DNA from 3 places in the Novosphingobium sp. BF6 genome. Region 1 is predicted to be linked to each of the others. Evidence: riboswitches for the same ligand, from Rfam matches in the RefSeq annotation. Region 1 holds a riboswitch; each other region holds the start of a gene.
What was found. A riboswitch is a leader RNA that binds a small molecule or an ion and turns the genes downstream of it on or off. The one in region 1 is predicted to bind cobalamin.
Positions count from the first base shown of each region.

Region 2: another riboswitch for cobalamin. It lies ahead of AC4D6D_RS13535 (TonB-dependent receptor domain-containing protein); the one in region 1 lies ahead of AC4D6D_RS17605 (ferredoxin-like domain-containing protein).
Region 3: another riboswitch for cobalamin. It lies ahead of cobW (cobalamin biosynthesis protein CobW); the one in region 1 lies ahead of AC4D6D_RS17605 (ferredoxin-like domain-containing protein).

Region 1 is NZ_CM177776.1:488,011-497,996, forward strand. It holds gene ftsH (ATP-dependent zinc metalloprotease FtsH) at 1-28, shown strand, start outside; gene cobF (precorrin-6A synthase (deacetylating)) at 284-1,039, opposite strand; gene cobM (precorrin-4 C(11)-methyltransferase) at 1,050-1,841, opposite strand; gene AC4D6D_RS17575 (cobalamin biosynthesis protein) at 1,838-2,221, opposite strand; gene cbiE (precorrin-6y C5,15-methyltransferase (decarboxylating) subunit CbiE) at 2,203-3,408, opposite strand; gene AC4D6D_RS17585 (cobalt-precorrin-6A reductase) at 3,407-4,156, shown strand; gene cobJ (precorrin-3B C(17)-methyltransferase) at 4,132-4,908, opposite strand; gene cobI (precorrin-2 C(20)-methyltransferase) at 4,905-5,642, opposite strand; gene AC4D6D_RS17600 (precorrin-8X methylmutase) at 5,639-6,268, opposite strand; gene AC4D6D_RS17605 (ferredoxin-like domain-containing protein) at 6,268-7,530, opposite strand; cobalamin riboswitch at 7,608-7,839, opposite strand; gene AC4D6D_RS17610 (MFS transporter) at 7,870-9,258, opposite strand; gene AC4D6D_RS17615 (pentapeptide repeat-containing protein) at 9,382-9,986, shown strand, end outside.
Region 2 is NZ_CM177775.1:2,756,229-2,766,214, reverse strand. It holds gene mdh (malate dehydrogenase) at 1-487, opposite strand, end outside; gene AC4D6D_RS13545 (hypothetical protein) at 1,107-1,409, opposite strand; gene AC4D6D_RS13540 (cell wall hydrolase) at 1,603-2,730, opposite strand; cobalamin riboswitch at 2,942-3,129, shown strand; gene AC4D6D_RS13535 (TonB-dependent receptor domain-containing protein) at 3,232-5,064, shown strand; gene AC4D6D_RS13530 (ABC transporter substrate-binding protein) at 5,061-6,023, shown strand; gene AC4D6D_RS13525 (FecCD family ABC transporter permease) at 6,020-6,988, shown strand; gene AC4D6D_RS13520 (ABC transporter ATP-binding protein) at 6,985-7,764, shown strand; gene AC4D6D_RS13515 (M3 family metallopeptidase) at 8,036-9,986, opposite strand, start outside.
Region 3 is NZ_CM177776.1:1,355,958-1,365,943, reverse strand. It holds gene AC4D6D_RS21225 (FAD-binding monooxygenase) at 1-325, shown strand, start outside; gene AC4D6D_RS21220 (MarR family transcriptional regulator) at 368-844, shown strand; gene AC4D6D_RS21215 (CbtA family protein) at 871-1,641, opposite strand; gene AC4D6D_RS21210 (CbtB domain-containing protein) at 1,649-1,876, opposite strand; gene AC4D6D_RS21205 (histidine phosphatase family protein) at 2,073-2,654, shown strand; cobalamin riboswitch at 2,685-2,929, shown strand; gene cobW (cobalamin biosynthesis protein CobW) at 3,119-4,168, shown strand; gene cobN (cobaltochelatase subunit CobN) at 4,168-7,962, shown strand; gene cobO (cob(I)yrinic acid a,c-diamide adenosyltransferase) at 7,965-8,570, shown strand; gene bluB (5,6-dimethylbenzimidazole synthase) at 8,573-9,208, shown strand; gene AC4D6D_RS21180 (ABC transporter substrate-binding protein) at 9,195-9,986, opposite strand, start outside.

The DNA.
Region 1 (9,986 bases):
GGGCAGCGTCACGCCGCAGGGCGCCTGACCTCTAGACCCGGTACCAGTTCTCCTTCGGGAGAATGCAGGAGGGGGCGCAGGACTTCACGGTCCTGCGCCCCTTTGTCGTTGGGAAACCAAGGCCGGCGGCGCCGCCCCTTGCGGAAGGCAGACAAAAAGAAAGCCGACCACAAGGGCCGGCTTGGAAAAGTCTTGGGAGAGGATGCCTGAAAGGCCCGATCCTTATGCGCTATGCTGCGGTGCAGCACAATTGCAAAACGCGCAACCATAGTTGCGTTTCACCTCACTTCGCTGTCCGTCTGAGCAGATAGACATCCATGATCCAGCCGTTTTCGGCGCGAAGCTCGGCCCGCCGCCGCACGATCTCGCCTGCTACCTCATCCAGCGCTCCAGCGATGAGACACTCCTGCACCATGCCGAGATAGGCCCCCCACCAGATATGGATGTCCTGGGCGGGCAGTGTCTCGAAAGCGCAGGCGGCATCGAGCATGACGACCAGCGTGTCGCTGCCCTCGGGCCACCCTTCCCGGCGCAGCCTGCGGCCGGTCGTGATAGTGACGGGCGCGGCCAGTGTGTTGAGGGTGATGCCATGCGCCGCGGTCAGCGCCTGGATGCTGGTGATCCCCGGCACGACCCGCACGTGCAGTGCAACACCCGCCGCCAGCAACCGCTCGGCAATGCGCAGGGAACTGTCGTAGAGCGAGGGATCGCCCCAGACGAGCAGCGCCAGCCTGCCGCCCTGCGGAAGATGCGTCTCGATCTCCCTAGCCCAGACCCCGGCAATCGCCTGGTGCCAGTCGTCCACGGCCTCCAGATAGGCCGCGTCGGCATCGCGCTCGGGCAAATCGAATTCGACAATCCGCGTCGCGCCCGTCAGCACCGCGTCGCAGATCGTCCGCCGCAGGTCGAGCAGGTCGGACTTGGCATCGCCCTTGCGGGGCAAGAGGATCAGGTCGGCTTCGTTCATCGCCCGGATTGCGGCGAGCGTCAGGTGCTCCGGATTGCCGGTGCCGATACCGATCAGGTCGAGATCGATCATGCCCCGTTCCTCAACCCGGCTCTCCGGCAAAGCGCGATTCCGCCGATTGCGGCCTGAAGCGGCGGTCGTAGTCCTGCGAATAGAGACTGCTCCGCACCTCCGCGCCCGCATCGGTCGCCAATCCCGGCCCGACCAGGATCAGCGCGGTGCGCTCCATGCTGCCGTCCACCGCCTGCTCGACCGTGGCGAGTGTCGCGCGGACGACCCGCTCGTCCGGCCAGCTCGCCCGCCAGATCACCGCGACCGGGCAATCCGGTCCATATTCGGGCGAGAGGTCCTCGACGACTTTCGCAAGGTTATGAATCGAGAGATGGATCGCCAGCGTGCTGCCGGTCGCGGCGAAGCGGGTCAGGCTCTCGCTTTCGGGCATGGCGCTGGCCCGGCCGGAAGTGCGGGTGAGCACCAGCGACTGGGCGATCGTCGGCACGGTCAGTTCGGCCTCCAGCGCGGCGGCGGCGGCGGCGAAGGCGGGAACCCCCGGCGTGACGGTGAAGGGAATGCCCAGCGCGCGCAGACGGCGGACCTGCTCGCCCATGGCCGACCAGATCGAGAGGTCGCCCGAATGGAGGCGGGCAATGTCATGGCCCTCGCCGTGGGCCTCGACGATAGCGGCAATGATCGCGTCGAGGTCCATCGGCGCGGTGTTGAGGATGCGCGCACCCGGCGGGCAATGGTCGAGCACGGCGGCAGGCACCAGCGATCCGGCATAGAGGCAGACCGGGCTGGCGGCGATCAGGTCTCGCCCGCGCAGGGTCAGGAGATCGGGCGCGCCGGGACCGGCGCCGATGAAGTGAACGGTCATGGCGAAATTCCCTGGGCGATGGCGCAAGTCGCCACGCGATCGGACGAAACGTGGCGGGTCGTAAGCAAGCGGGCGCCGGGAACTGCCGCCGCCAGAGCGGCAGCCTCGGCCACGCTTCCAGTGCGGCGGGCGGCGAGGCTGGCGGGCGAAACGGTGGTGGTAGGCGCCTGTTCAAGTGCCTCGGGCAGTATGGCGACGACCGGGACACCCAGTTCCGCGGCAAGCGGAGCAAGCGGATGCACTTTGTCGGCCGGAGCGGCCAAAGCCGTGATTGCAAGGCCGCAATCGGCACAAGCCAACTCGAAAGCATCGCGCAGCGAGGACGGCGCCGCGCCCGTCCGAAAACCAAAGCCCGCCACGATCACAGCGTGACGCTCCACTGCACCACCGGATAATGCGCCTTCCAGCCGCGCCTGCTGCCAAGCGGCGCCGATTGCGCCAGTTCGATGCGCAGCAGGCTGCCGCCCATTTCGGACTGGCACTGCGCCAGCAGCGCCTCCGATTCCAGCGTGACGGCATGGGCAACCAGCCGGGTCCCCGACCGCAATCGTCGTAGCCGCTCGACCAGCGGCAGCGAAAGGCCGCCGCCGATGAACACCGCATCGGGCTGCGGCTGTCCGTCAAGAACGTCGGGCGCCGGTCCCTCGACGACCTCCAGATGGGCCATACCGAGCGCCTCGGCATTGGCGCGCGCGCGCAAGGCGCGTTGCGGGTCGCGTTCGAAGGCCAGAGCCTTCAGGTCCCGCCCCGACAGCAGCCATTCGATCGCTATCGAACCCGATCCCGCGCCGATATCCCACAAGGTCTCGCCAGGCCGGGGCGCGAGGGCGGAGAGCGCCAGCGCGCGCACCGGGCGCTTGGTAATCTGGCCGTCATGGGCGAACCAGTCGTCGTCGATCCCCGAAGCGCACGGCATCACACGGCCCGCTCCGACGCAAGCCAGCGCCACCGCCACGGGGTGAGCGATATCGGCAAGATCGAACCCCGCCGCCGTGGCCTGCCGCACCCGTTCACGCGGGCCGCCCAGCGCTTCCAGCACGACGAGCGCGGATTCCCCGAAGCCCTGCTCGCACAGATAGTCCGCCAGCGCGCGAACCGCCGCGCCGTCCCGCAGCAGCACCAGCGCCCGCAGGCCCGGCGCCAGATGGGGCCGCAGCCGCGCGAGCGGTGCGGCATGGAGGCCCATGCAGAGCGTCCCCTCCAGCGCCCAGCCTAGCCGCGCAGCGGCGAGCGCGAAAGTCGAAGGCCCCGGATGCGCCTTCCATTCGCCGGGGGCGAGTTCGCGCGTCACCACCGTTCCCGCACCGAACAAGAAGGGATCGCCCGAAGCCAGCAGCACCACCCGCCGCCCCCGCAAGGCCAGCAGCGGCGCCACCCCCTCGGCAAAGGGCACTGGCCATGGTCGGCATTCCGCACTAAGTCCCGAAAGCAGGCCGAGATGCCGCACGGCCCCGGTCACGATTTCGGCCTCTGCAAGAGCGGTGCGGGCAGCCTCGGACAGGCCGGAAATCCCGTCCTCACCCAGCCCGACGATCGTGAGCCACGGCTTCTGGAGAAGGTCAGACATGGAGCATATCCTGATCCTTGGCGGCACCGGCGAAGCCAGCGCGCTGGCCGCCGCCGTGGCGGAACGCGGCCTCAACGCCACGCTGAGCTATGCGGGACGGACGGCAAACCCGCGCGCCCAGCCGGTCCCGATCCGCATCGGCGGGTTCGGCGGGGTGAGCGGCCTCGAACGCCATATCCGCGAGGAGGGCGTCACCCGCCTGATCGACGCGACCCATCCTTTCGCCGCGACGATGAGCGCCCATGCGGTGGCCGCCGCCGAAGCGACCGGGGTGCCGCTCCTCGCCCTGACGCGCCCGGCGTGGCAGCCCGTTCCCGGCGACCGCTGGCACACTGTGCCGGACATCGCCGCCGCCGTGGCCGTCCTCTCCGGCCCGGCGCGCCGCGTGATGCTCGCGCTCGGGCGGATGCATGTCGAGGCCTTCGCCGCCCAGCCCCAGCACCGCTATTTGCTGCGCTTCGTGGACAGGCCGGAGGTGGCGCCCGCACTGCCGGACCACCGGCTCGTCGTCGATCGTGGGCCGTTCACGGTGGAGGGCGACACACACCTTCTGCAGGAGCACGGCATCGACCTTATCGTCTGCAAGAACGCGGGCGGCACGGGTGCCGAGGCCAAGATCGTCGCGGCGCGGCGGCTGAGCCTGCCGGTGCTGATGATCGACCGCCCCTTCATACCCGCCCGCGCCACGGTCCATGAGGTCGGCGACGTGATGGACTGGCTCGCTCATCCCGCCCATCTCGGCGTGTAGAGCACCGGAGGTCGCGCGCTGCCGAACCCGCGCTCGACCAGCCGCGTGGTGCTGGAGCCGACGATCACCATCGTCCGCATATCGGCCATTTCGGGACGGGCTTCGGCCAGGGTAACGACGTCCAGGCGCTCTTCCGCCGTGCAGACGGCACGGGCGAAGAGGATCAGCCGCTCCGGCCCGCAGGCCTCGCGCAGGATGTCGAGAACCCGCGCGAAACCGTCCGGGCGCGCTTTCGAGCGCGGGTTGTAGAAGGCCATCGCGAAATCCGCCTCCGCCGCCAGCCGCAGCCGCCGCTCGATCAACGCCCAGGGCTTCAGGTTGTCCGAGAGGTTGATGGCGCAGAAGTCGTGCCCGAGCGGCGCCCCCGCCCGCGCACTGGCGGCCAGCATCGCGGTGATGCCGGGCAGCACGCGGATATCGAGGTCCCGCCACGCGGGCGGCCCCTGCTCCCAGGCCTCGAACAGCGCGGAGGCCATCGCGAAGACGCCGGGATCGCCCGAGGACACGACGACCGCCCGCCGCCCCGCCGCCGCGAGCGACAACGCATGGGCGGCACGCTCCAGTTCGACGCGGTTGTCGCTGGCGTGGCGCACCAGTCCCTCGCGCGCGGCCACGCGGGCGACATAGGGCGCGTAGCCGATCACATCGGTCGCCTCGGCCAGCAGGGCGGTGACTTCGGGCGTGACTTGCGCTTCGCCTCCCGGCCCGAGACCGACCACGGCCACCCAGCCGCCGTTCGCCGCCGCACTCATGGCCGCCGCCCCTGGCCGTGGATCAGCAGGATCGAGAAATAGGGCGTCACCTCGCTCGCTTCGGCAAGCGGCGTGACCCGCTGCTCGGCCATCGCCGCATGTTCGACCAGCCAGGCCTCACCCTCGCGCCCGGCCAGCGCCACCGCGCGGCGCAGCTTGGCGAGGTTGCGGCCGATCTTCATCACCACCAGCGCATCGGTATCGCGGATGCGGCGCGCGAGGTCTTCCTCCGGCAACGTCGCGGTAAGCACAGTGAGCACGTCGTCGCCCCAGGTCATCGGCGTGCCGCAGGCGGTCCAGGCGCCCGACATGCCGGTGATCCCCGGCACGACGCCGACCGGCACCGATCCGGCCAGACGACTGTAGAGGTGCATGAACGAACCGTAGAAGAACGGATCGCCCTCGCAGAGCACCACCACGTCCTCGCCCGCGCGGGCCAGCGCATCGAGATGGGCGGTACAGCGCGCGTAGAATTCGGCCAGACAGTCGTTGTAGCGCGGATCGGAAAGGGGAATTTCCGTCGTCACCGGATATTCCATCGCGAATTCGACCACGTCCTCGCGCAGCATCCCCTCGACGATCCGGCGCGCCTGCCCCGGCCTTCCCGCCTTGCGAAAATAGGCGACGTGGCGGGCGCCGCGTACCAGCCGGTCCGCCCTCACGCTGAGCAGGTCCTGCGCGCCCGGCCCCAGCCCGACGCCGTGAACGGTGCCGTGAGCGGTGCCTACGCTCATTCCGCGCCGCTCCCGATCGCATTGACCGCCGCCACGGTGATCGCGCTGCCGCCGAGGCGGCCCTCGACCACGCAGCACGGCACCGGCTGCACTTCCCACAGGGCTGCCTTGGACTCGGCGGCGCCGACGAAGCCGACCGGGCAGCCGATGATCGCCGCCGGACGCGGACAGGCCGGGTCTTCCAGCATGTTCAGCAAGTGGAACAGCGCGGTCGGGGCATTGCCGATCGCCACCAGCGCGCCCTCCAGATGCGGCCGCCAGAGTTCCAGCGCGGCAGCGGAGCGGGTATTGCCCATGTCCCGCGCCAGATCCGGCACTTGTGGGTCGTTCAGCGTGCAGATCACCGCGTTTCCGGCAGGCATGCGGGCGCGGGTAACCCCCTCGCTGACCATGCGCGCGTCGCAGAGGATCGGCGCGCCGCGCTCCAGCGCCGCGACCGCCGCTTCGGCAAAGGTCGGCGAGAAACGGATATGGGCGGCGAGTTCGACCAGCCCCGCCGCATGGATCATGCGCACGGCGATGCGCTCCTCCACCGGCGCGAAGCGCGCGAGATCGGCTTCGGCCCGGATCGTCCTGAAGGACTCCCGGTAGATCGCCGCGCCGTCTTTTTCGTAGAGATAGGCCATCAGTAAGCTCCGAAATGGGCGAGCAGGCGCTCCGGGGTCAGGCCGGACAAGACCGGCGGGTCCCCGACCCGCGCCTGGAATGCAAGGTCGAAGGCGCCGTCGCGCCCGGTGATCGCGACATCGGCGACGCCCGCCCGCGCGCAGCCCTTGGCGCAGCCCGAGACGTGAAGACGGCCGGAAGCATGCGGCGCCAGACGTTCGGCCAACGCGCGGGTCTCGACGGTGGATTGCGGGCAAGCGGGAGCGCCGGGACAGGCATCGGCAGCGAGGCGGGGGTCGGCAGGATCGGTGAGGAAGCCTTCGACGTCTTCCGCCTTGCCCCCCTCGGTCACGAGGGCGCGCCACGGCGTCACGCGGAGAGCCTCCGCGCCGGTCTTCGCCATCAGCCGGGACAGGGCCACCGCATCGGTCCGCCCGAACGGCAGGCCCCAGACCCGTCCTCCGGTTGCGCCGGAGAGACAGGTTCCAGGCAAGAGCGGTACACGCGAAGCGGCGGGACGCAAAGTACCGTCCGCCCAGTCCGGCAGCGGCCCTTCATAGCGCCGGGCACGACCGGCGGCGATGGCACCGCTTTCGGCAAACCAGCGCGCCAGTTCCAGAATGCGATCAACGGCTTCGTCCGCGCAGACGGGCACGCCTGCCGCCCGACCGTCGAGACGCAGCAGCAATGCCGCATCCGCCGCCCGCTCCAGCCGGAAATCGGCGGAAACCTCGGTCAGGACCGGTGCCGCGCCGAGGTCTATCGCAAAACCGATCTTGCCCGGCAGCTCCGGCAGTTCGTGCAGCCGCGCCATGAGTTCGTCGGCCAGCCGCCATGCCGTGCCTCCCTCGGCCCAGTCCGGCGCGACCAGCACGTTGCGGCGCCTTTCGCTATCGGGGGTGGCATCGACCAGACCCCGCTCCACCAGCAGCGCCAGCGCCTCGGCCATATCCGCCTCGCGAAGGCCCCGGATCTGGAGATTGGCGCGGTTGGTGAGATCGATCGCGCCATTGCCGAAGCGGTTCGCGAGGTCGCACAGCAGCGCCACTTCGCCGCGCATGAGCCGCGCGTGGCGCGGCTTCACGCGCAGGATCAGCCCGTCGCCCGCCATCATCGGACGCCAGGCATCGGGGCACCAGCCGCGCACGGCGAAAGGGGCAGGCTTCTGGAAAGCGGGCACCACGGCATCCTGCCACGCAACGGCGACGAAGACCGGGGCTTGCCGGCCAAGGGCCGGTCCGCGCGCAGCGACGGGCCAGCGCGGCAAGCGCCCGTTCTGCACGCCGGTGCAGCCCCAGCCGCACGGCTTCGTCGCTCACGCGGAGTACCGAGCCTTGGCCTATCCCTGGACCAGGGCAAGAGCGACCGATACGCCGGCAGGTCTCCTGGCTCACGGGTCAAAGCGCGATGCGCAACCTTCCCGGCTTTCGCGCAAGCTTCGCGCGGGGGCCAGTGGTCGGCCTGCCGAAGCAGGCCATGGCATCTTGCTCGCCGCTGACAGTTGCAGGGACAGCCCCGGATTCGGGAGAAACCTCCCTCACCGCGTTCCCTATTAAGCCTCGCTCGAGGCACCGGCGCGATCTTCCCGCAGGCCGCCGATAGAAGCGGCCGCAGGAACGGCTCAGCTAGCCGCTGGCGCGCCCCTCCGCAAGAGGGATCGGGCCGGGGAGAATCGAGCACCGCCCAGGAGGACCAGTCCGCCCAGCCCCGCCGCAACCGAAGGCAGCACGAAGGCCAGCCTTACGGCCAGACCGGCCGCCGCATCGGGCGCCCCCCCGACCTGAAAGCCCGCCGCACCGATCAGCCAGAGACCCAGCCCTCCGCCCAGTCCGAGCGCGAGCTTGAGCGTCACGCTGCTCAGCGCATAATAGCTGGCGGAAGACCTTGGTCCCTGGCTTGCCCCCAATTTGGCCCCCAATTCGGCTCTTCGTGCGCCCCCGCGTTCGGCGACATCCGCCACCATGGCGCGCAGCAGCATGTAGTCGACGCCGCAAGTCAGGCCACGCAAGGCCAGAAACAGGCCGAACAGCACGGCACTGCCCGAAGGGACCGTCAAGGCGAGCGGCATGACCAGCGCCTGCCAGCCGAAGCCCAGGCCCAGAACCCGGCGCCGCCCGATCCGATCCGCTACTTTCGCCCAGATCGGCAGCATGAACAGGGTCATCACCGGCTGGATCAGCATGAACAGCGCTGCCTGACCTGTCAGCCCGAGAACCGGTCCAACCAGAAACAGGAAAGTGCCCGCCGTCGCTGCATCGGCCGTGCCGCACAGCAGATAGAGAAGCAGGATCCGCCGCAAGTCCGGATCGCGCATCATATCCCGCGCCAGGGCGATGGGAGAGCCGCGCGGCCGCGCCGTCCCGACCGGGCCCGGTTCTCGAAACATCGCCACCACGGCGAGCACCGTCACCGGCGCCGCTGCGGCAATGACGGTGCCCAGCACCATCGCCAATGCGCGAATGTCGAATCCGAACCGCCCCTCCAGCAGTCCGATCAGCGCGAGCATGCCGATGGCACCGATCACGCCGAACCAGACCTTGGCACCCATGATCCGGGTACGCTCGCCCTTGTCGTTGGAGAGTTCGAGACCCCAGCCGCCGTGCGGGGTGACGATGAAGGAATAGCCCATGTGCAGCAGCAGACTGGCGCCGATCACCCGCCCCAGTCCCGCTCCCGGCGGCGACAGAAACAGCAGCAGCGCGCCCAGGGGAACGAGCACGGCACCCATGACCATCCACGGCGCGCGGCGACCGAAACGGGTAGGGACCATGTCGCTGACCCAGCCGAGCACGACATCCGCCAGGGCATCGAGCACCCGTACACCCAGCATGAGCGCCCCCACCAGCGCCAGCGTCATGCCGACGGTCTGGGTCAGGAAAGCCGGCAGGTAGGACCGCCATGCCAGTTCGACGGCCTGGAACAGCAGGACCGGGAGCGAGAACACGGCCACCCCGGTCAGGCCGATGCTGCCGGACTTGCGCTGCGCGCGCGGAGAATCGCCGAGGGTCACGCAGGGGCGCCTAGAGCGCCGCGATGACATTCGCGTGACTGTCGCGGCTTGTCAGGCGGCATCAAATGACCCGAAACGCAGACCCGCCCTTGCGGCATCGCCTCCTTGCGGCATAAGGCGCGCATGATCGCAGCCACCGTCACCCGCGAAACCCTGCTGGAACCCGCCGCCGACGGTCCCCGCACCCTGACCGACTGCACGCTCGACGAAGGCGATTTTTCCGGCCTCGATCTGGGCGACACGACATTCGAGCGCTGTTCGCTGCGCCGCGCCCGGTTCGACGGCGCCAATCTCACCGGCGCCCGCTTCCGCCGCTGCCGGGGGCCGGAAGCGAGCTTCGTCCAGACCGACCTCAGCGATGCGGTCATGACCGGATGCGATTTCAGCAACGGGTTGCTGCGCCGGGCCCGGCTGACTTCCGCGCGGATCGAGGGAACCAAGCTGACCGGCGCGGACCTGACCGACGCCGGGGTGCTCGGCGCCACGTTCGCCGAAGTCCTGTTCGCCTTCGCCCGCCTGCCCGGCCTGTCGCTGCGCAAGGCGAAGCTGGTGCGGATCGACTTCTCCGATGCGGATCTCAGGAAATCCGACTTTCGCGGTGCCCTGTTCGAGGATTGCTCGCTGCGGAACGCCACGCTGGAGGGCTGCCGCTTCGAACAGGCGGACTTGCGCGGTGCGGACCTCGGCGGCATCGAACTTCGCGACGCCCGCCTGTTCCGGGGCGCGGT
Region 2 (9,986 bases), on a different replicon from region 1:
CGCCGAATTCCCAGGCGAGGAAGGTCGAGAAGCGGGCCGAGTCGAGCACGCCGGCCATGCCGACGACCTTGTTCGCGGGCAGGCCCGAGAATTCGCGCAGCGCCCAGACCATCGCGTCGAGCGGGTTGGTGATGCAGATCACGAATGCGTCGGGTGCGTTGGCGGCGATGCCTTCGCCGACCGACTTCATCACCTTGAGGTTGATGCCGAGCAGGTCGTCGCGGCTCATGCCGGGCTTGCGGGCGACACCGGCGGTGACGATGATGACGTCTGCACCGGCAATGTCGGCATAGTCGTTGGTGCCGGTGATCTTGGCGTCGAAGCCCTCGACGGGGCCGCACTGCGACAGGTCGAGCGCCTTGCCCTGCGGCAGGCCTTCGGCGACGTCGAAGAGGACGATGTCGCCCAGTTCCTTCTGCGCGGCGAGGTGCGCGAGGGTGCCGCCGATGTTGCCGGCGCCGATGAGGGCAATCTTCTTACGAGCCATGATGCTTGCTTGTCCTTCCCAAAGGCGGGACCTAACGGACGAAAAAGGCGGCCTGCTCTTGTCCCGCTGAGGCAGGTGCCGGTGTTCAACGAGGGGCGGCCTACGCCCCCCGAACCGACATTGCAACCGGGAAAAGCCTGCGGGAAAGGCTCGTGTGTCGCTTTTTACTGATAATAGTTCGCAATTGCAATAAGTCACGAAAGTGCGCGGAAAGCGCGGCCCGAAACGCAGGTTTCGGCCTCTTTTCCGCAACCGACGGGGCGCTTATTGCATCCGTCGCGAGCGGCGTCGCAATCGGACTCACTGTCTCGCACGACCCGATGACCGGCAAGCGTAACCCGAAGCGAGTCGCCTTGGAGAAAGGGCAGACGGTCGCGCCGCGCGATTGCGGTTCAGGCTATTGTAGAGGGAGGAGCTGAACGGCGGGTGTCGCTGAGCTTGCGGAATGTTGCGGGAGGGAGACGCGGTTGGGTTTTCTCTCGACCCCGACCCAGACTCGGCTCCCCCTCTGATCCCGCTCCCGCTCGCGACCCCGCTCAGCCTGAGCCTGTCGAAGGCCCTTCGACAAGCTTAGGGCGAGCGGGCCGGGGGGCAATGCTCTCCCTTTGTCGGGTAACGCTCACCCGTTCCGGGCGATGCGCTGGGCGAAGGCGTCGGCCATGCGGCGGTCGAGCTGGCGGCAGATGGCGATCCACCAGGTGCAGGACACTTCGTCCCCGGCAAGGCGGGCGGCGGCGGCATGGGCGCGGGCATGGGCGGCGGCGGAGAGGCCGTGGCGGGCGAAGTGGCGCAGGGCTTCGGCGAAGATGCGCTCGTTGGCGGTATCCGCCGACGCTTCGCGGATGCGGCGGCGCAGGCGGGCATGCGCCGGGGAATTGTCGTTGGCGGCGCAGAGCGGCACCGAGGGGCAGAGCGCACGCACGAGTATGGGACAGGAGCCATTCCGGGCGGCGGAAAAGCGGATTGCCATGGTGGAAGGGCGCCTCGTTTCTTGGAGACGCTCAGGGGCGGCGTCCCGGAGGCTCTTTATAGGAGGAAGCCGCTAAGCCTTGGTGAGAGCCTATGGTTGCTGAAACCTTGCCGCCGGTCCTTGGAGTATCCTTAAACCCCGCTTTTCAATGGGTGGGCTGGGCGATCCATTTGCCGGAATTGGCATATTCCGGGCGAACGGTCGCTTCCGGCAGGTTGCGGGCGCGGTAGAGGTCCTCGCCCCCGCGTTCGCGCACGTCGCTGGAATAGAGTGGCGCGGGAGGCTGGCTGGCCGTTACGGGCGCCGCCGCCGTCTCAAGCCGCGCAGGTGCGGAGGCCTCGAAGGCGCGCTGCACCGCCAGCGGGTCGAGCGCGGCATTGGCAAGGGCGCTGGCGGCGGATTCGTCGCGGCGATGCGGGGCGGCGAGCGGTTCGCCGCCGAGATAGGCGAAGCGGAACGAGGCCGGGTTCCCCGCCGCGCCGTTGAAGGCATAGAAGCGATGCGCGCCGATCGTCGTCAGGTAGTGGAGGCTCGGCGCCCAGTAGGGATTGACCTGGATCGTGTGGTAATGCGTCGCCAGCCCGATGGGCGCGTAGACGTAACCCGAGAGCGCGGCGCGGGCGACATCCTCGGCCCGTTGCCAGAAATAGCGCTGCGGCGCGCGGGCGAGCGAGCCGTCGCAGGTAAAGGAGAACTGGCAGCCGGTCGGGCGCTCCGATCCCTGGTAGACGACGCCGCAGACGGTCTTGGGATAGGCCGGATGGGCGACGCGGTTGAGCACGACTTGCGCCACCGCGCGCTGGCCGCCGTCGGGTTCGCTGGCGGCTTCGTAATAGATCGCGGCGGTCAGGCACTGGAGCGCGCGGCTGCGGTCGACGCCGGAGTTGTCGATCCGGAAGGCGCGGGCGACGGGGCCGCTCACCGGGTCTTCGGCGTCCGAATGGATGCCTTCGCCGATCTTCAGCACCGGCTGTTCGGCTTCGAGATAGTAATAGGCCGAGCCGGGGAAGCTGGCGCCCGCCTGCTCGAAGGGCATCGGCAGGACCGGCGGCTGCGCGGTTTCGGCCCCTGTCACGGTGAAGCCGTCCCATCCGGTCAGCGGCGGCGAGGCGAAGGCGGGCAGGGCCACGGCCACGAGCGCCGCCGCGCCGAGCGTCCAGCGGCGCCGTCGACGCAGGAGCCGCCGCCGTCCGCCGCGCACGAAGTTCCCCTGGAAATCGAGCGGGCGCGGCTCCCAGGTTTCGGGGCAGGAGGGAAGGGCGGCAGCGGTCAATCCGGGTCCTCTCGGCGCAACTTCAACGAGGCGCACTCCCGCGCCTACCCTGCTTCGGCGCGCATGGCATCTGCCGAGATGGGCGCGTCCCGAAGCGGCACAGGCGGGAGGGATAGACTGAATCGCTTAAGACTTTCTTGGGGATTTGCCCCGGCGATGCCCGAGCGCCGCGCTTTGCGCACCGCTTGCCAATCCGCGCGACGCCCGGTAATCCGCGCGATACGTCATGGGTGGCCCGCAACCGGGCCTCAAAAGGGAATTCGGCGCGAGTCCGAAGCTGCCCCCGCAACTGTGACCGGGGAGCGCCCCTTCCAAGCGATGCCACTGGGTCACACCGGGAAGGCGGGAGCGGCGCGACGATCCGGGAGCCAGGAGACCTGCCTTTGACGGTCGTTCCGCAGCCGGGCGGGGTGTCCCGGCATGCAGCGAGCCCATGCGCAGAGGAAAACGCGCGGGGCTCCGCCATGGACGGCAAAAGTCGTTCAGGTTGGAGGAATACCCGTGAAGTACCTATTTCTGCTGGGGACCGCCCTTGCGGTCTCTACCCCCGCACTCGCGGACGAGGCGGCCCTTGAGAATATCGGCGACAATATCGTCGTCACCGCCACCCGCACTGAAACGCCGGTGAGCGAGATCGGCCAGTCCGTCTCGGTCGTCACCCGCGCGGATATCGAGCGCACCCAGGCGGTTACCGCCACCGATATCCTGGCGCGCCTGCCGGGCGTGACCTTCACCCAGTCGGGCGGCTTCGGCCAGCCCGCCAGCGTCTTTATCCGCGGCGCCGAGAACGCCCAGAGCCTCGTGCTGATCGACGGCGTGCGGATCAACGATCCGGGCGATGTCGGCGGCGGCTTCGACTTCGGCAGCCTGACCGTGGGCCAGTTCGACCGCATCGAAGTGGTGCGCGGATCGTCCGGCGTGCTCTGGGGCAGCCGCGCCATCGGCGGCGTCGTCAATCTCATCACCGCGCGCCCGACCGACGAGTGGACCGCGCGCGGGCAGGCCGAGTACGGCTGGCGCGACCAGAAGCAGCTCGGCGCCTCGGCGGCGGGCAAGGTGGGGCCGGTCGGCCTGACGCTGGGCGGCAACTGGCTCAAGGGTGACGGCTATTCCGCCTTCAACGAGCGCCGCGGCGGACAGGAAAAGGACGGCTTCGAGAGCAAGAGCGCCAATGCCCGCGCCGAAGTGCAGATCGTCGATGGCCTCTCCGCCGATGCCGGGACGTACTGGACCAAGGCCAACTACGATTACGACAATACCGGCGCCGATGCCCTGAACGTGGGCATGAAGCGCGACACGGTGGGCTATGCGAACTTGCGCTACAGGGGCCTCGACGGCCGCCTTACCGCCCGCGTGGGCTATGGCCTGACCGACACGCGCCGCATTTCCGACGACGCGGTCTTCGGTCCCTACACGACCAATGGCCGCGCCGACCGCTTCGAGGGGCAGGTTTCCTACACGCCGGTCGAGATGGCAAGCATTCTCGTCGGCGCCGAGACCGAGAAGCAGAAGTTCTCGGACAATTACGGTTCGAAGGACTCGACCTCGATCGACAGCTACTTCGGCATGCTCACCCTGCGTCCGGTCACCGGCCTGACCCTGAACGGCGGGCTGCGCTACGACGACAACTCGGACTTCGGCCATAAGACGACCTTCTCGGCCAACGGCGCCTGGGTGATCGGCGGCAGCGAGAGCGCGCCGATCCTGCGCGCCAGCTATGGCGAGGGCTTCAAGGCGCCTTCGCTCTACCAGCTCTATACCAATGCCGGTTTCCGTGCGCTCGATCCCGAGACCTCGAAGTCGTGGGACGTGGGCGTCGAGCAGCCCTTCGCGGAAGGGCACGGTACGTTCTCGGTCACCTATTTCGACCGCAAGACGAAGAACCTGATCGACTACGATCTGGCCGCGTGGAACTATTACAATGTCGGCCGCGCCCGCGCCAAGGGCGTGGAACTGGGCATGCAGGTGAGCGACTGGCAAGGCTTCGACATGAGCCTTTCCGCCACCTATCTCGACGCCACCAACGAGGACACCGGCGCCCGGCTCGCCCGCCGTCCCAAGACCAACCTCTATGCCAGCCTCGACAAGCACTGGTCGCAGGGTTTCCGCCTCGGTGCGGACCTGCGCGTGGGCGGGGGACGCTATGACGACGTGGCGAACACCTATTATCTCGGCGGCAATGTCGTGGTCGGCCTGCGCGCGGCCTACGACGTGACGCAGAACATCCAGGTCTACGGCCGGGTCGAGAACCTGTTCGACGAGCACTACGAAGTGGTGCGGACTTACGGCACGCCGGGCCGCGCGGCTTACGCCGGGGTGCGGGTGAAGATGTGATCCTGCCGCTTCCCCTGACGGTAACCGGGCGGGGGAAGCGCAAGGCCTTCCCGGTCGCGGCGGCGCTGGTTCTGGCCGGTGCCGCCGCGACGCTGGCGGGCTGTGGCGGCGGCGCCAGCGAGGCCGCTGCCGTGACGCGGGGCGCCGCGCAGCCCACCATCGTCTCGCTCAATCCCTGTACCGACGCGATCCTCGCCGAAGTGACCGGGCCGGGGCAGTTGCTGGCGATTTCCAGCTACAGCCAGGATCCGGAAAGCAGCTCGATGCCGATGGCCGAGGCGCGGCGTTACCGCGCGATCGCGGGCACGGTGGAGGAAGTGGCGACGATCGGCCCGAAAGTGGTCGTCGCCAGCGCCTTCCTCGATCCGGCGAGCGAGGGGGCATTCCGGCGGCTGGGCTATCGTCTGGTGAAGATGCCGATCGCTACGGACATCGCCTCCGCCCGCGAGCAGGTGCGCGAACTGGCACGGCTGGCGGGGCATCCCGAGCGCGGCGAGCGGCTGGTGGCGCGCATCGATGCCGCCCTGCGCCGGAGCGCGCCGCCTCCCGGTTCTCGTCAAGTTCCTGCACTCATGTGGGAATCCGGTGGACTGGTGGCCGGGGACCGGACCCTGATCGTTGACATGATGCACCGCACCGGCTTTACGAATATTGCCGGCGCGCGAGGCCTTTCCCAGGCCGATTTCCTACCCCTGGAGCACGTGCTGGCGGACCCGCCGCGCGTGGTCTTTGCGGTAGGCGACCCGCTCGCCGAGGAGGACCGAATGCTGCATCACCCGGCGCTTTCCGCGCTGACCAGTACCCGGCGTTTCATGCTGAGCCGCTCCATCCTCTGGTGCGGCGGGCCTACGATCCCGCATGCGCTGGACGAACTGGCGGCGGCACGGCGGGCGCTGGAGACGGCGCAGCCCTTTACCGATAGGCCAATCCTTCAAAGGACCGTTTCTCTCTCGCCATGAACTTGCGTTTCGTCCTGCTACTGGCTCTCGCGCTCCTTGTCGCGGTGCCTTTGTCGCTGCTGGCGGGCCGCGTGTGGATCAACCCCTTTTCCCCCGAACTGCAGAACGCCTCGGTGATCCTGGTGCAATTGCGCCTGCCGCGCGCAGTGTTGGCGCTGGTGCTCGGCGCGGGTCTCGGCGCGGCGGGCGCGGCGATGCAGGGGTACTTGCGCAATCCGCTGGCCGACCCCGGCCTCTTCGGCATCGCGCCGGGCGCGGCGCTGGGCGCGGTGCTGAGCTTCTGGACCGGCTATGCCTCGGCGCCGTGGATGCTGCCGCTCTTCGCGCTGATCGGCGCGGGCGGAGCGATGACCTTGCTGGCGCTGATCGCCGGGCGCGGCGGCGGCGTGGCGCTGTTCACGCTGGCCGGGCTGATGGTCTCCAGCCTTGCTGGGGCGTTGATGAGCCTCGCCATCAGCCTCACGCCTTCGCCCTTCGCCATGAGTGAGATCGTCACCTGGATGATGGGCTCGTTGGCGGACCGTTCCTGGCGCGAGGTCTGGATCGCGACGCCGCTGACCGTGACCGGCCTCGGCGTGCTGTTCTACGCCGGGAGGGACCTCGACGCGATGACCCTTGGCGAGATGGCCGCCCGCTCGCTGGGCGTGGAGCCGCTGCGGCTTCAGGCGCTGATGATCCTCGGTGTCGGCCTGATCGTCGGTTCGGGCGTGGCGGTGGCGGGGATCATCGGCTTCGTCGGCCTGATGGTGCCGCACCTCGTGCGCCCGATGACCGACCGCAAGCCGTCCTCGCTGCTGGTGCCTTCCGCCGTGGCAGGGGCGCTGCTGCTGCTTTTCGCCGATTGTCTCTGCCGCATTCTCCCGCTTTCGGGCGGGGAACTGCGCCTCGGCATCGCCCTCAGCCTCCTCGGCGCGCCGTTCTTCCTGCGGCTGCTGCTGAGGATGCGGCGGGGGATGGTGGCATGAGCTTCGGTGCCGACAACGTGACGGTCGCGGGCCGCCTCGACGGCGTTTCGCTCAATTGCCGCCGGGGCATGATCACCGCGATCTGCGGCCCCAACGGGGCGGGCAAGTCGACGCTGCTTTCGGTCATCGCCGGGCTGGTGAGGCCAGATTCCGGGCATGCGGTGATGGGCGGACGGCCGCTCACGGCCGTCTCGCTCGCCCAGCGGGCGCAGTGGATCGGCTACCTGCCGCAGACGCCGGAAGTGGCCTGGGACGTCTCGGTGGAAGTGCTGATCTCGCTTGGCCGCCTGCCCTGGCGCGGCGCTCCCGCCACCGAAACGCAGGCGGCGATCGAGGACGCCATCGCCGCGATGGACCTGCAGGACCTCCGCCATCGTCCGGTCTCGACCCTCTCCGGCGGCGAACGCGCCCGCGCACTGATGGCCCGCGTGCTGGCGACCCAGCCCGGCTGGCTGCTCGCGGACGAACCGTTCGCCAGCCTCGACCTCGCCCACGGGCTGGCGCTGATGCAGCGCCTGCGCCAGCAGGCACGGGCGGGGAAGGGCGTCGTCCTCGTCCTCCACGACCTGGCGACGGCGATGAACCACGCCGATCAGGTGCTGGTGCTGGCCAAGGGCCGGGTAGAGGCGGAAGGTCCGCCCGAAATGGCCCTCTCGCGCGAGGTCGTCAGCCGCGTGTGGAACTGCCCGGCCCACTGGCTCGGCGACCCCGGCGAACGCGCCCTCTCGATCGGCGCCCCGGCCCCGCTGGCAGTGGATTTCCGGCAGCAGTTCTAGAGGCTGGGGGAAACTGTGAAGCTCACGAGAACCGGATAGGCCGACCATTGCGCTCGCTCCTGTTCGTCGTCCCTGCGAAGGCGGGGACCCCACTTCTTCATTGCGGGGCGGGAGGCGGCAAAGGAAGCGGGCCCCCCGCCTGCGCGGGGGCGACGAGGTTTGTGCGGTGGGACCGCTTCGCTCGTATTGCGGGACCTTCTTTTCATCTCGTCCGAAAACAAAAAACGCCGCCCTGTTTCCAGAGCGGCGTCTTGCAAGGTTAACCCCGTTCTTACTGACCCTTCGGCGCCAGACCGCGCGCTTCCAGCATCGGTTCGACCTCAGGGTCGTGCCCGGTGAAGTCGCGGTAGAGTTCCGCGAAGTCCTTCGTATGGCCCTGGCCGAGGAACGACTTGCGGATGTGGTCGCCGTTGGCGCGGGTCATGCCGCCGTGCTTGACCACCCAGTCCCAGCCGTCGTGCGCCAGCATCTCGGTCCAGATGTACGAGTAGTAGCCCGCCGCATAGCCGTTGTCCCAGATATGGCGGAAGTACGGGGTCTTGTAGCGCGGCGGGATCAGGTCGGTGTTGAGACCCGTCGCGGCGAGCGCCTTGGCTTCGAAGGCCATCGGCGGCTGCGCGGCTTCTTCCGGCGAGAGCTGGTGCCACTGGATGTCGAGCATCGCCGCCGACAGCGTTTCGCCCAGGCCCAGGCCCTGGTTGAAGGTCTTCGCAGCCTCGATCTTGGCGATCAGCTCCGCCGGGATCGTCGCGCCGGTCTGGTAGTGCTTGGCGTAGTGGTTCAGCACGGCCGGGATCGTCGCGAAGTTCTCGTTGAACTGGCTGGGGAACTCCACGAAGTCGCGCGCGGTGTTGGTGCCCGAGAGCGAGGGGTACTTCTGGCTGGCGAAGAAGCCGTGCAGCGCGTGGCCGAATTCGTGGAACATGGTCTCCACGTTGTCGAAGCTGACCAGCGCGGGCTGGCCCTCGGCGGGGGCCGGGATGTTCAGCGTATTGCTGACGACCGGCTTCTCACCGAGCAGGTAGGATTGCTCGACGAAGTTGTTCATCCAGGCGCCGCCGCGCTTGTTGGAGCGGGCGAAGGGGTCGTAGTAGAAGATCGCCAGCGACGTGCCGTCGGCGTCGAAGACTTCGTAGGCGCGCATGGTCGGGTGATAGACCGGCAGGTCGGTGCGACGCTTGAAGGTCAGGCCGTAGGTCTGGTTGGCGGCATAGAACACACCGTCTTCCAGCGTGCGCCAGACTTCGAAGTAGGGCTTGATCTGGTTTTCATCGAGGTCGTACTTCGCCTTGCGGACCTTCTCGGCGTAGTAGGACCAGTCCCACGGTTCCAGCTTGATATTCTGACCGTCGGCTTTTGCGGCGGTTTCGAGCAGGGCGGCCTCGCGGTCCTGCGTGGCACGCAGGGCGGGGACGAAGCCTTTCATGAACTCCATCGCCTGTGCGGGCGTCTTCACCATGCGGTCGTACATCTGGTACGTCGCGAAGTCGGGCGCGCCAAGCAGCTTCGCCTTCTTCGCGCGCAAGCTGGCGATCTGGGTGACCATCGCCGTGGTGTCGTATTCGTCGCCGCCCGAGGTGCGGTTCACGCTGGCATCCCACAGGATCTTGCGGCTGGCACGGTTGTTGAGGCTGGTGAGCGCGGCCTGCTGGGTGGTGTTGTCCAGCGCCAGCATGAACTTGCCCGCATGGCCCTTGTCGGCGGCGAGCTTGGCGGCGGCGGCGATCTCGGCCTGCGAGAGGCCGTCGAGCTGCGCGGCGGTGTCGAACAGCGGCGCCTTGGCAGCGGTGGCCGTGGTCAGCTTCTGCGCGAAGGCGGTTTCGAGCTTGGCGATTTCGAGGTTCATCGCCTTCAGCTCGACTTTCTGCTCGGCCGAGAGCAGGGCGCCGCGATGGACGAACTTGTCATAGGTCGTCGCCAGCAGCATGGCGTCCTCGCCGGTCAGGGCCTTGCCCTGGGCACTGTCATGGACGGCCTTCACACGGGCGAAGAGCGCATCCTCGAGGTAGATGTCGTCGTTGAGCGCGGAAATCTGCGGGCTGACGGCGGTGTCGATGGCGTCGAGTGCATCGCTGGTATTGGCCGAGGTGAGCTGGCTGAACACGTTGTAGGCGCGGTCATAGAGCGTGCCTGCGCGTTCCAGCGCGACGATCGTGTTCTCGAACGTCGGGGCCGAGCGGACGAGCGTGATGGCGCGGATCTCGCGGCGCTTGGCGTCGATG
Region 3 (9,986 bases), 870 kb from region 1:
CGATATTCGCGCCGTGTTCCAGCAGTCGCACCGATCGTTGTCGATGGACGCACTTCCCGATCGGCTCTGGCCGCGCAAGGGAAGGCTTGGCCTGCGCGATTACGAAAAGGCCTTCTGTGTCGATCCCGAGGCCGGAGACATCTTCGCCATGCGCGGAATCGATCGGGACCGCGGCTGCATGGTGGTGGTCCGCCCCGATCAGTATATCGCCGAGGTCCTGCCGCTCGATGCCCACGACCGGCTCGGCGCCTTCTTCGACGCCATTTTGAACGATCAGACCGTCAAAATCGTTACAAAACAACCGGCAGAGGCCAATCTCGCGTAACATCATCTTGAGCAGACGGCGGTTCTCACGCTAGGTGGCGCCATGAGCGACCTAGAGACCATGCCCGGACACCTGATCCGCCGCCTGCAACAGATTTCCGTTGCCCGTTTCGCGGCGCGCATGACCGAGGCCGGTCTCGACCTCACATCGGTCCAATACGCAGCGCTCCTGACGCTGTCCGATCATCCGGGGCTGGACCAGCAAACTCTGGCAGGCATGATCGCCTACGATCGCGTCACCATCGGCGGGGTGATCGACAGGCTCGTGCAGAAGCGTCTCGTCGACCGCGAGGTCAGCCCGACCGACCGGCGCGCGCGTGTGCTGATGTTAAGCAGCCAAGGCCGAGAGGTGCTGGATATCGCGGCTCCCCTGGTGGAGAAAGTTCAGGCCGACCTTATTTCGCATCTTACGACAGAAGAAGGCGCTATCTTCCTCAAACTTCTTCAGAAAACTACGCAGGCGGGTAACGAGCTGAGTCGTGCACCGCTGCGCCGCACGGTCAAAGCGCAAAGCTCCTGAACTATATCGGAGCTTTGCGCTGCAAGTTACCGAGCTCGCTTGAGAACCTGCTCCGCCCAAAGGCCGAAAGCCAGTCCGATCGTCGCCCAGAGAACCAACTGCGTGCCGATAGAAGCGACGCGGAAATTCCACAGGAGCACGGCAGGGAAATCGCCGGGGACTTCGTTGATCGTCGGCAGCAGGAACTGGCCGAGACCGACGATTCCGAGATAGACGACGAAGCCGAGCAGGGTCGCATCGAACCCCCGCCCCGGACGGGCCAGAGCGCCGCGGATGCGCGCCGCAACGACCGCCGCGCCAAGCGAGAGCGCAATCATTCCGAAGTAGGCGGCGGTGCGCAGCGCTACCGTCTCATGCTTGCCCACGGCGGGCGGGGTCTGCGGATACTTGATTGCAGGCACCACCACGACGAGCACGAACGTCAACGCCGCCAGCAGCAGCGCGAAACTGCGCGGGCCGAGGTGCCCCATGCGGCCATAGCCATAAGCGAAGACGAGCGAGAATATCCCGCCGACCGCCGCGCCGTAAAGCGCGAGCGCCGTCACCAGCCCCGCGCCCTTCTGGGTATCGCGGCTGACGAGTTCCTCTTCCTGCGGTTCGGGGTGGGCCATTCCGGCGTGTTCGGGAGCCGCATGTTCAGGCGCAGCGTGTTCAGAGGGGGCAGGGGCCGAGTGGCTTTCCTCATAGCCGATCGCCAGATCGATCTGCGGTTCCGCAAAACCGCGTGCGAAGAGCGTGGCAAGCAGCGCGCCCAGGATGCCGGCAAGCATCCCGCGCCAGAGCAGGTCTCTTGTCATCGCTGGATCAGTGGCAGGGGAAGCCGAGAAGATGGCGTCCATCGTGCACGAATTCGTGCACGTACATGCCCTGGAACAGCGAGAAAGCGCCCTGCTCGGTGCTGACGAAATAGATGAAGATCACCGCCAGCAGCGTGCCGAGCACGGCCCAGGGGGCGATGTCTTCAAGCGGAATGGCATTGCCGCCCTCTACCGGAATGAAGGCATCATCGAAAACTGCGGCGGAAACAGCCATTGTCATGCTCCTTGGCGGGATTGCGCGTCCCCGGAAAATCTGCTGCCGAGAAGGAAGGTCTGGCTCTCGACGGGACGGTTCCCGTGCGATTACAGTGGCGCGACCGCGCCGGATTCTCACCGGCTTCTTCGATACTCGACGCCGCATCCTTAGGACCGCGCGGGCTGCGGCGTCAACGACTTCACGGAATTTACGCTTGGCGACGCCCCTTCTGCTGATCTGCATCGCCGCCACGGCATCGAGCCGTGAGGGCGGTTTTCCCGACCCGGCGGAACCGCTCGATGTCGCCGGTGCCCGCGCGGCCGCGCGCGCCGCGCTTCCGGATCGCTTCCGCGCGGCGGTGTATCGCAGTCCTTCCCGCGCCGCCGCCGAGACTGTCTCGGCGATGAAGCTGGTTGCGAGCGGGGACACCGCGCTTGCCGATCTCGGCCATGGCAGCTGGACCGGCCGCTCCTTCGCCGAGATCGAGGCTGGCGAACCGGGCGCGCTGGCCCTCTGGCTCGCGGACCCGACGCGGGGTGCGCCGGGAGGCGAAACCATGGAGCAGGCCCGCAATCGCGTCGGAACATGGATGGACCGCATGGCCGCCCAGAATGCACCGGTCTGCGCGATCACCCATCCCATGATCGTCCGCGCCGCCCTCGCCCATGCGCTGGCCCTTCCCCTGCCCGCGACGCTCGCCATCGACGTGGCGCCGCTCTCGCACACGGTGCTCTCGTTCAACCGCTCATGGCGATTGCAGTCGCTGGGGCTTGCGAGCGAGCACGCGCCCAGCTAATCGCCTCCGGGTTCGAGGGACACGTTGTGCCTCGGACATGATCGCGCCGGTGCCCCGCAAGGGGCTTAATATGGGAACACGGCAAGGATGGTTCGCCATCCGGAACCGGGGCTGTCCCTGCAACTGTAAGCGGCGAGCGCGATGCACATTCGCGGCGGGACGACGATCTCCGCCGCAGCCACTGGGCCGGACGCTAAATCATGCGGGGCCTGGGAAGGCGGTGCATCGCGTGATGACCCGCGAGCCAGGAAACCTGCCGGCGTCGATGTCGCTCTTGCCCGCGTCCAGGGGATGGCCGAGGCACGGTAACTCTTCCGTCTGAGCGACGTGATGCATGCGGCCGGGGCCGCAGCGGCATGCCGTGTCGGGCGCCCGTGCGCCGGTCCGACCCGGCGCGCCGCCATCGTCGCGCCCGCGACGGGAAGCCCCGCCGTTTCAGGTCGCTGGCGCGCGGGAGACGATATATGAGCAAAGTTCCCACCACCGTCATCACCGGCTTCCTCGGCGCCGGCAAGACCACGCTGATCCGCCACCTCCTCCAGAACGCCAAGGGCCGCCGCCTCGCGCTCATCATCAACGAGTTCGGCGATGTCGGCGTCGACGGCGAACTGGTGAAGGGCTGCAATGACGAAGCCTGCCCGGAAGACGACATCGTCGAACTGGCCAACGGCTGCATCTGCTGCACCGTCGCCGACGACTTCCTGCCGACCATGCAGAAGCTGCTCGACCGCGAGAACAAGCCCGACCACATCATCATCGAAACCAGCGGTCTTGCCCTGCCCAAGCCGCTGGTAAAGGCCTTCCAGTGGCCCGACATCCGCACCCGCGCCACCGTTGACGGCGTGGTCGCGCTGATCGACGCCGATGCCGTCGCAGCGGGACGCTTCGCCACCGACGAGGCGGCACTGGCGGCGGCCCGCGCGGCGGACCCGATGCTGGACCACGAAAGCCCGCTGGAAGAATTGTTCGAGGAACAGCTCGGCTGCGCCGACATGGTCGTGCTCAACAAGACCGACCTCGTCGATGCCGATGCCCTCGCCCATGTCGAGACGCTGGTGCTGGCCGAAACGCGCCCCGGCGTGAAGATCGTGCGCGCCGATCACGGCGCTGTCGATATCGCCGCGCTGCTGGGCATCACCGCCGCTGCCGAGGACGATCTCGACTCCCGACCCTCGCACATCGACGGGTTGGACGAGGACCACGACCATGACGACTTCGACAGCTTCGTCGTCTCCGGCGGCGATGTGGCCGATCTCGACGCCCTGCTCGCTCGCCTGAAAGACCTGATCGCAGAGCATGACGTGCTGCGCGTGAAGGGCATGGTCGCGGTCGGCGGCAAGCCCAGCCGCCTTGTCGTGCAGGCCGTTGGCCCGCGCATCCAGCACTTCTACGACCGTGCATGGCTGCCGCAGGAAGTGCGCCGCACGCAGCTCGTCGTCATCGGCCAGAAAGGGCTGGACCGCGCTGCCATCGAGGCGGGGCTTGCCGGAGTTCTCGGCACTGTAGACGCCTGATGCACCTGCTGTCCGCCACGCCGGGAACGAGCTCCAACGGCGAGGAGGCGATCGACCTCGACCAGTCTCCCGGCGACATGGTGATCCTCACCGTGGCGGACAGCGAACTCGCCTGCTTCGCGGGCGCGGCGGCGCGAATGCCAGAAGGCGCGCCCAGCATTCGCCTCGCGAACCTGCTGCAACTGCGCCATCCCTACTCGATCGATCTCTATGTCGAGAAGGTGATCGCCAAGGCCACGTTCGTCTGCGTGATCCTGCTCGGCGGCAAGAGCTACTGGGGCTACGGCATCGACGAAATCGCCCGCGTCGCGCGCGAGAACGGCATTGCCTTCGCCGCCATCGCAGATGGCCGAGAGGCCGATCCCGCACTCGACCGCGCCTCCACCCTGCCCGCCGATCTGTGCGAGCGGATGCGCGACTATCTGCGGCAGGGCGGCACGGCCAATGCCCTGTCGTTCCTGCGCACCGCCGCCCGGACCATCGGCCATGACGCAGGCGAGCCGGACGATCCGGTGCCGGTGGCCGATGCCGGGCTCTACCTTGCGGGCACCGAGCGCCCCGGGCTTGCCGAAGTGCAGGCGGGCTGGACCCAAGGTCGCCCGCTCGCCCTGCTGGTGTTCTACCGCGCGCTGATGATCGCTGGCACGACGGACGCCGTGGATGCCATGATCGCGGCGCTGCGGGAGCGCGGGTTCAACGTCGCCGCCGTTCACGTCCGCGCCTTGCGGGAGCCTTTCGCCGTGGATTGGCTGGGCGGATTGCTGGGCGAGATCGCGCCAGATGTGATCGTCAATGCCACCAGCTTCGCCTCCTCCTCCGCAGGCGACGACCGCAAGCCGGGCGTTCTGGAAAAGGCCGACTGTCCGATCCTGCAAGTCGCCTTCGCGGGCGTCGAGGAAAGCGAGTGGCAGGGCGCCGCCCGCGGCCTTGGCCCGCGCGATCTCGCCATGAACGTGGCGCTGCCGGAAATCGACGGGCGCCTGTTCACCCGCGCCGTCGCCTTCAAAGCCGCCGAGCGCTTCGATGAAGTGACCCAGTGCGGCATCGTCGTTCCGCGCGTCGCGCCGGACCGGGTGACCTTCGTCGCCGATCTCGCCGCCAACTGGGCGGGCCTGCGCCGTACCCCGTCCGCCGAGCGCCGCGTTGCGCTGGTGCTGGCGAACTACCCCAACCGCGACGGACGCATCGGCAACGGCGTCGGCCTCGACACCCCCGCCAGCACCGCCGCGATCATCGCCGCGCTGACCGAGGCAGGTTACGATACCGGCGAAGCGCCAAAGGACGGCGCCGCGCTGATGCGCGTGATGACCGGCGGCGTTACCAACGACCTGACATCGCTGGACCGGCCCGGCGAAGATTCCCTGCCGCTTTCGACCTACGAAGCCGCCTTCGCCGCGGTGCCCGAAAGCGCGCGCAAGGCCATGGTCGAACGCTGGGGCGAGCCATCCGCCGATCCGTTCGTGCGGGACGGCGCGTTCCGCCTGCCGGTGCACCGCTTCGGCAATCTCGCCGTCGCCGTGCAGCCCGCGCGCGGCTACAATATCGATCCCAAGGCCAGCTACCACGATCCGGCCCTGCCGCCGCCGCACGCCTACCTCGCCTTCCACGTGTGGCTGGCGCAGGACTTCGGCGCGCAGGCGGTGGTCCATGTCGGCAAGCACGGCAATCTGGAATGGCTGCCCGGCAAAGCCATCTCGCTCTCGCGCGAGTGCTTTCCGGAGATATGCGCCGGGCCGCTGCCGCAACTTTATCCCTTCATCGTCAACGACCCCGGCGAAGGCACGCAGGCCAAGCGCCGCATCGGCGCAGTGGTCGTCGATCACCTCACCCCGCCGCTGACCCGCGCCGAGACTTACGGTCCGCTCAAGCAGCTTGAGGCGCTGGTGGACGAATACTACCTCGCCGCCGGAATGGACCCGCGCCGTCTCGACCGGCTGCGGCGGGACATTCTCGATTTGGCGCGCAGCCATGGCCTCGACCGTGATGCCGGGGCCAGCGGCGACGATGACGATGCGCTCTCGGCCATCGACAACTACCTGTGCGAGTTGAAGGAATTGCAAATCCGCGACGGTCTGCATGTCTTCACTAGATCGCCCGAAGGCCGATTGCGGCGCGACCTGCTGGTGGCACTGGCCCGCACCCCGCGCGGTTATGACCATGACGGACAGGCCTCGCTGCTGCGGGCGATGGCGGAGGACTTCGGGCTGGATTTCGATCCGCTCGACTGCCGGATGGGCGATCGCTGGAATGGCGCCCGACCGGAACCGCTCGGGGCGATATCCGATGAACCATGGCGCACCCACGGCGACACCGTCGAACGGCTCGAACTGCTCGCGGCGGAATGGGTCAGCGAAACGACCCAAACCCCGCTCGTCCTGAGCCTGTCGAAGGACCACAGCGCGGCGCCAGCATCCTTCGACAAGCTCAGGATGAGCGGAGCGGGGGACAGGACGCTGGCCGTCCTCGACGCCATCCGCACCGACCTCGCCCCCCGCATCGATCTCTGCGGCCCGCGCGAAGCCGAGGCCCTGCTGGCCGGTCTCGATGGCCGCTTCGTGCTGCCCGGCCCTTCCGGCGCGCCCACGCGCGGGCGGCCCGACGTATTGCCCACGGGGCGCAACTTCTACTCGGTCGACACCCGCGCCGTGCCCACCGCCGTTGCCTGGGAACTCGGCCGCAAGTCCGCCGATCTGCTGGTGGAGGACTATCTCCAGCGCGAGGGCGAGTACCCCAAGGCCGTGGCCCTTTCCGCATGGGGCACCGCCAACATGCGCACCGGCGGCGACGACATCGCGCAGGCTCTGGCGTTGATGGGCGTGCGCCCGCGCTGGGACTGGACTTCGGGCCGCGTGGTCGGCTTCGAGGTGATGACCGTGGCCGAACTCGGCCGCCCGCGCGTGGACGTGACCTTGCGCGTCTCCGGCTTCTTCCGCGATGCCTTCCCCGAACAGATCGACCTGATCGACAGCGCCGCACGCGCGGTGATGGCGCTCGACGAACCAGATGGCGACAACCCTGCCGCCGAGCGCCACCGCGCCGAAACCGCGAAATTGGTCGAAGATGGGGAGGCCGAAACGCAGGCCACCCGCCGCGCCGGAGCGCGCGTGTTCGGCTCCAAACCGGGTGCCTACGGTGCCGGCCTTCAGGCGATGATCGACGAGAAAATCTGGCATGAGCGCAGCGATCTGGCCGACGTCTATCTCGACTGGGGCAGCTACGCCTATGGCGGCGGCGTGGACGGTGACAGCGAACGCCAATTGTTCGCCAATCGCCTCGCCTCGGTCGATGCCGTGGTTCAGAACCAGGACAACCGCGAGCACGACCTGCTCGACAGCGACGATTACTACCAGTTCGAAGGCGGGATCGCCGCCGCCGTCGAGCACCTGAAAGGCCGCGCACCAATCAGCTACCACAACGACCACAGCCGCCCGGAGCGTCCGGTCGTCCGCACACTGGAGGACGAGATCGGCCGCATCGTACGCGGGCGCGTCACCAATCCCAAGTGGATCGCGGGCGTCATGCGCCACGGCTACAAGGGCGCGTTCGAGATCGCCGCCTCGGTCGACTACCTTTTCGCCTTCGCCGCCACGACCCACGCGGTGAAGGACCACCATTTCGACGCCGTCCACGCCGCCTTCATCGAGGACGAGGCGGTGCGCGCGTTTCTGGCGGAGGCCAACCCCGCCGCCCTGCGCGAAACCGCCGCGCGCCTTGCCGAGGCGCTGGAGCGCGGCCTCTGGAAACCCCGATCGAACAGTGCGGGCCTGACGCTCACGGCCCTCTCAGGAGCATGACCATGGTGCAACGTACCGACGAACAGCACGCCGAGAAGATGAAGAAGAAGCAGGCCGCGCATGACAAGATCATGGCCGGAAAGACGGTCGAAAAGGGCCTGCTGATCGTCCACACCGGCAAGGGCAAGGGCAAGACCACCGCCGCCCTCGGCATGGTGGTGCGCGCCATCGGCCACGGTAAGAAAGTGGGCATCGTCCAGTTCGTTAAAGGCGCGATGACCACCGGCGAGAAGGTCGTCTTCGATGCCTTCCCGGATCAGGTCGAGTTCAAGCCGATGGGCGAAGGCTTCACCTGGAACACCCAGGACCGCGCCCGCGACATCGAACTCTCGCGTGAGGCGTGGGAAGAAGTGAAGCGCATGGTCGCCGATCCGGCTTACGACATGGTACTGGCGGACGAACTCAATATCGTGCTGCGCTACGATTACCTGCCGCTCGACGAAGTGCTGGAAGTGCTGACCGCGCGCGGCGAGATGAAGCATGTTCTCGTCACCGGCCGCAATGCCCCGGAAGCGCTGATCGAGGCGGCCGATCTCGTCACCGAGATGACTCTGGTGAAGCATCCGTTCCGTTCCGGGGTGAAGGCGCAGGCGGGCATCGAATTCTGAAGATGTCGCCGCAGTTCGGCCCCGACTTCCCGCACGAACTGGCGCAGTTGCTGGCCTGGCGGCGCGACGTGCGCCATTTCCGCAGCGATCCGCTGGGTGAAGAGGTGGTGGCCGAACTGCTGGCAACGGCGCAACTTGCGCCCTCGGTCGGCAATTCGCAGCCCTGGCGCTTCGTCCGCGTCCGTTCGGGCGAACTGCGCGAGGCGCTGGCCGCCCATGCCGATGCCGAAATCGCGCGCGCCGGTGAGGCGATGGCCGAGGATCGCCGCCCGACCTATTCCGCGCTCAAACTTCACGGCATGCGCGAGGCCCCCGAACTGATCGCCGTTTTCTGCGACGATGCCACGCCCATCGGTGGCCGTCTCGGCGCGGCAACAATGCCGGAAACACGCGCCTTTTCGGTGGTGCTGGCGATCCACACGCTATGGCTGGCCGCGCGGGCCAAGGGGCTGGGTCTGGGCTGGGTCTCGGTAGTCGAACCCGGCCATGTGACCCGGCTTCTCGACGTGCCGCAGGACTGGCGCCTGATCGCACTGCTGTGCCTGGGCCAGCCACTCGAACCGGACCATGTGCCGGAACTCGAACGGCGCGGCTGGCAGGCGCGGCTCGACTGGCAGAACAACGTCAGCGAGCGCTGACCTGCGCCGCCAGCGCCTTCGCCGCCTTGACGTAGGCCGGACCGCCGCAGACGGTCCAGGCCTGCGGGATCGCCACACGCGGAATATCCCGCAGGATCGGGTGGTGGATCATCTCGGTGCCCTGATCGGAAACCCGCTGCGTGGCGCTATCGATCACGATATAATCGGGGTGTGCCAAGGCCATTTCCTCAAGGCTCATCTGCGAGAGCGAAGGCTTGCCCAGCTTCCCCGCCAGATTGACGAGACCGACCCGCGTCATCAGGTCATCCACCAGAGTGCCGGTGCCGGTAAGATAGCCGCGCCGCTGGTAATAGGCCGCAACCCTGCCGCGACCGGCGCTGCCCAGCCCGGCAAGCTGCGCATTCATCCGCGCGATCATCCCTTCGCCGCGTTCGGGATGGCCGACCGCGCGGGCCACGTCGCGGATAGAGGCGAGGATCTCCTCGTAATTCTTGGCCGACTTGAGATCGAGCGAGGCATAGTGCTGGTTCCTGAGCACTGCGATAGCGGGATTGCGCCGGGCGGGCATGCCGATCACGAGGTCGGGATCGGCGGCCAGCACCTCCTCCGCAGAGCCGCCGAAGACCGGCAGCCCCCTGGCGGCAGCGGCCACATTCGACATGGCCGGGTCGGAGGCATAGCGCGTCAGCCCGGCGATCTGGCTGCGATCCGCCAGCGCGACCAGCAACTGGTCCGCGCAGAGATTGAGCGAGACGATCCGGTGCGGGCTGATCTTCGCACTGTCGATCCGCTTACCGGAAGCCGCAGTGGGCGTTGC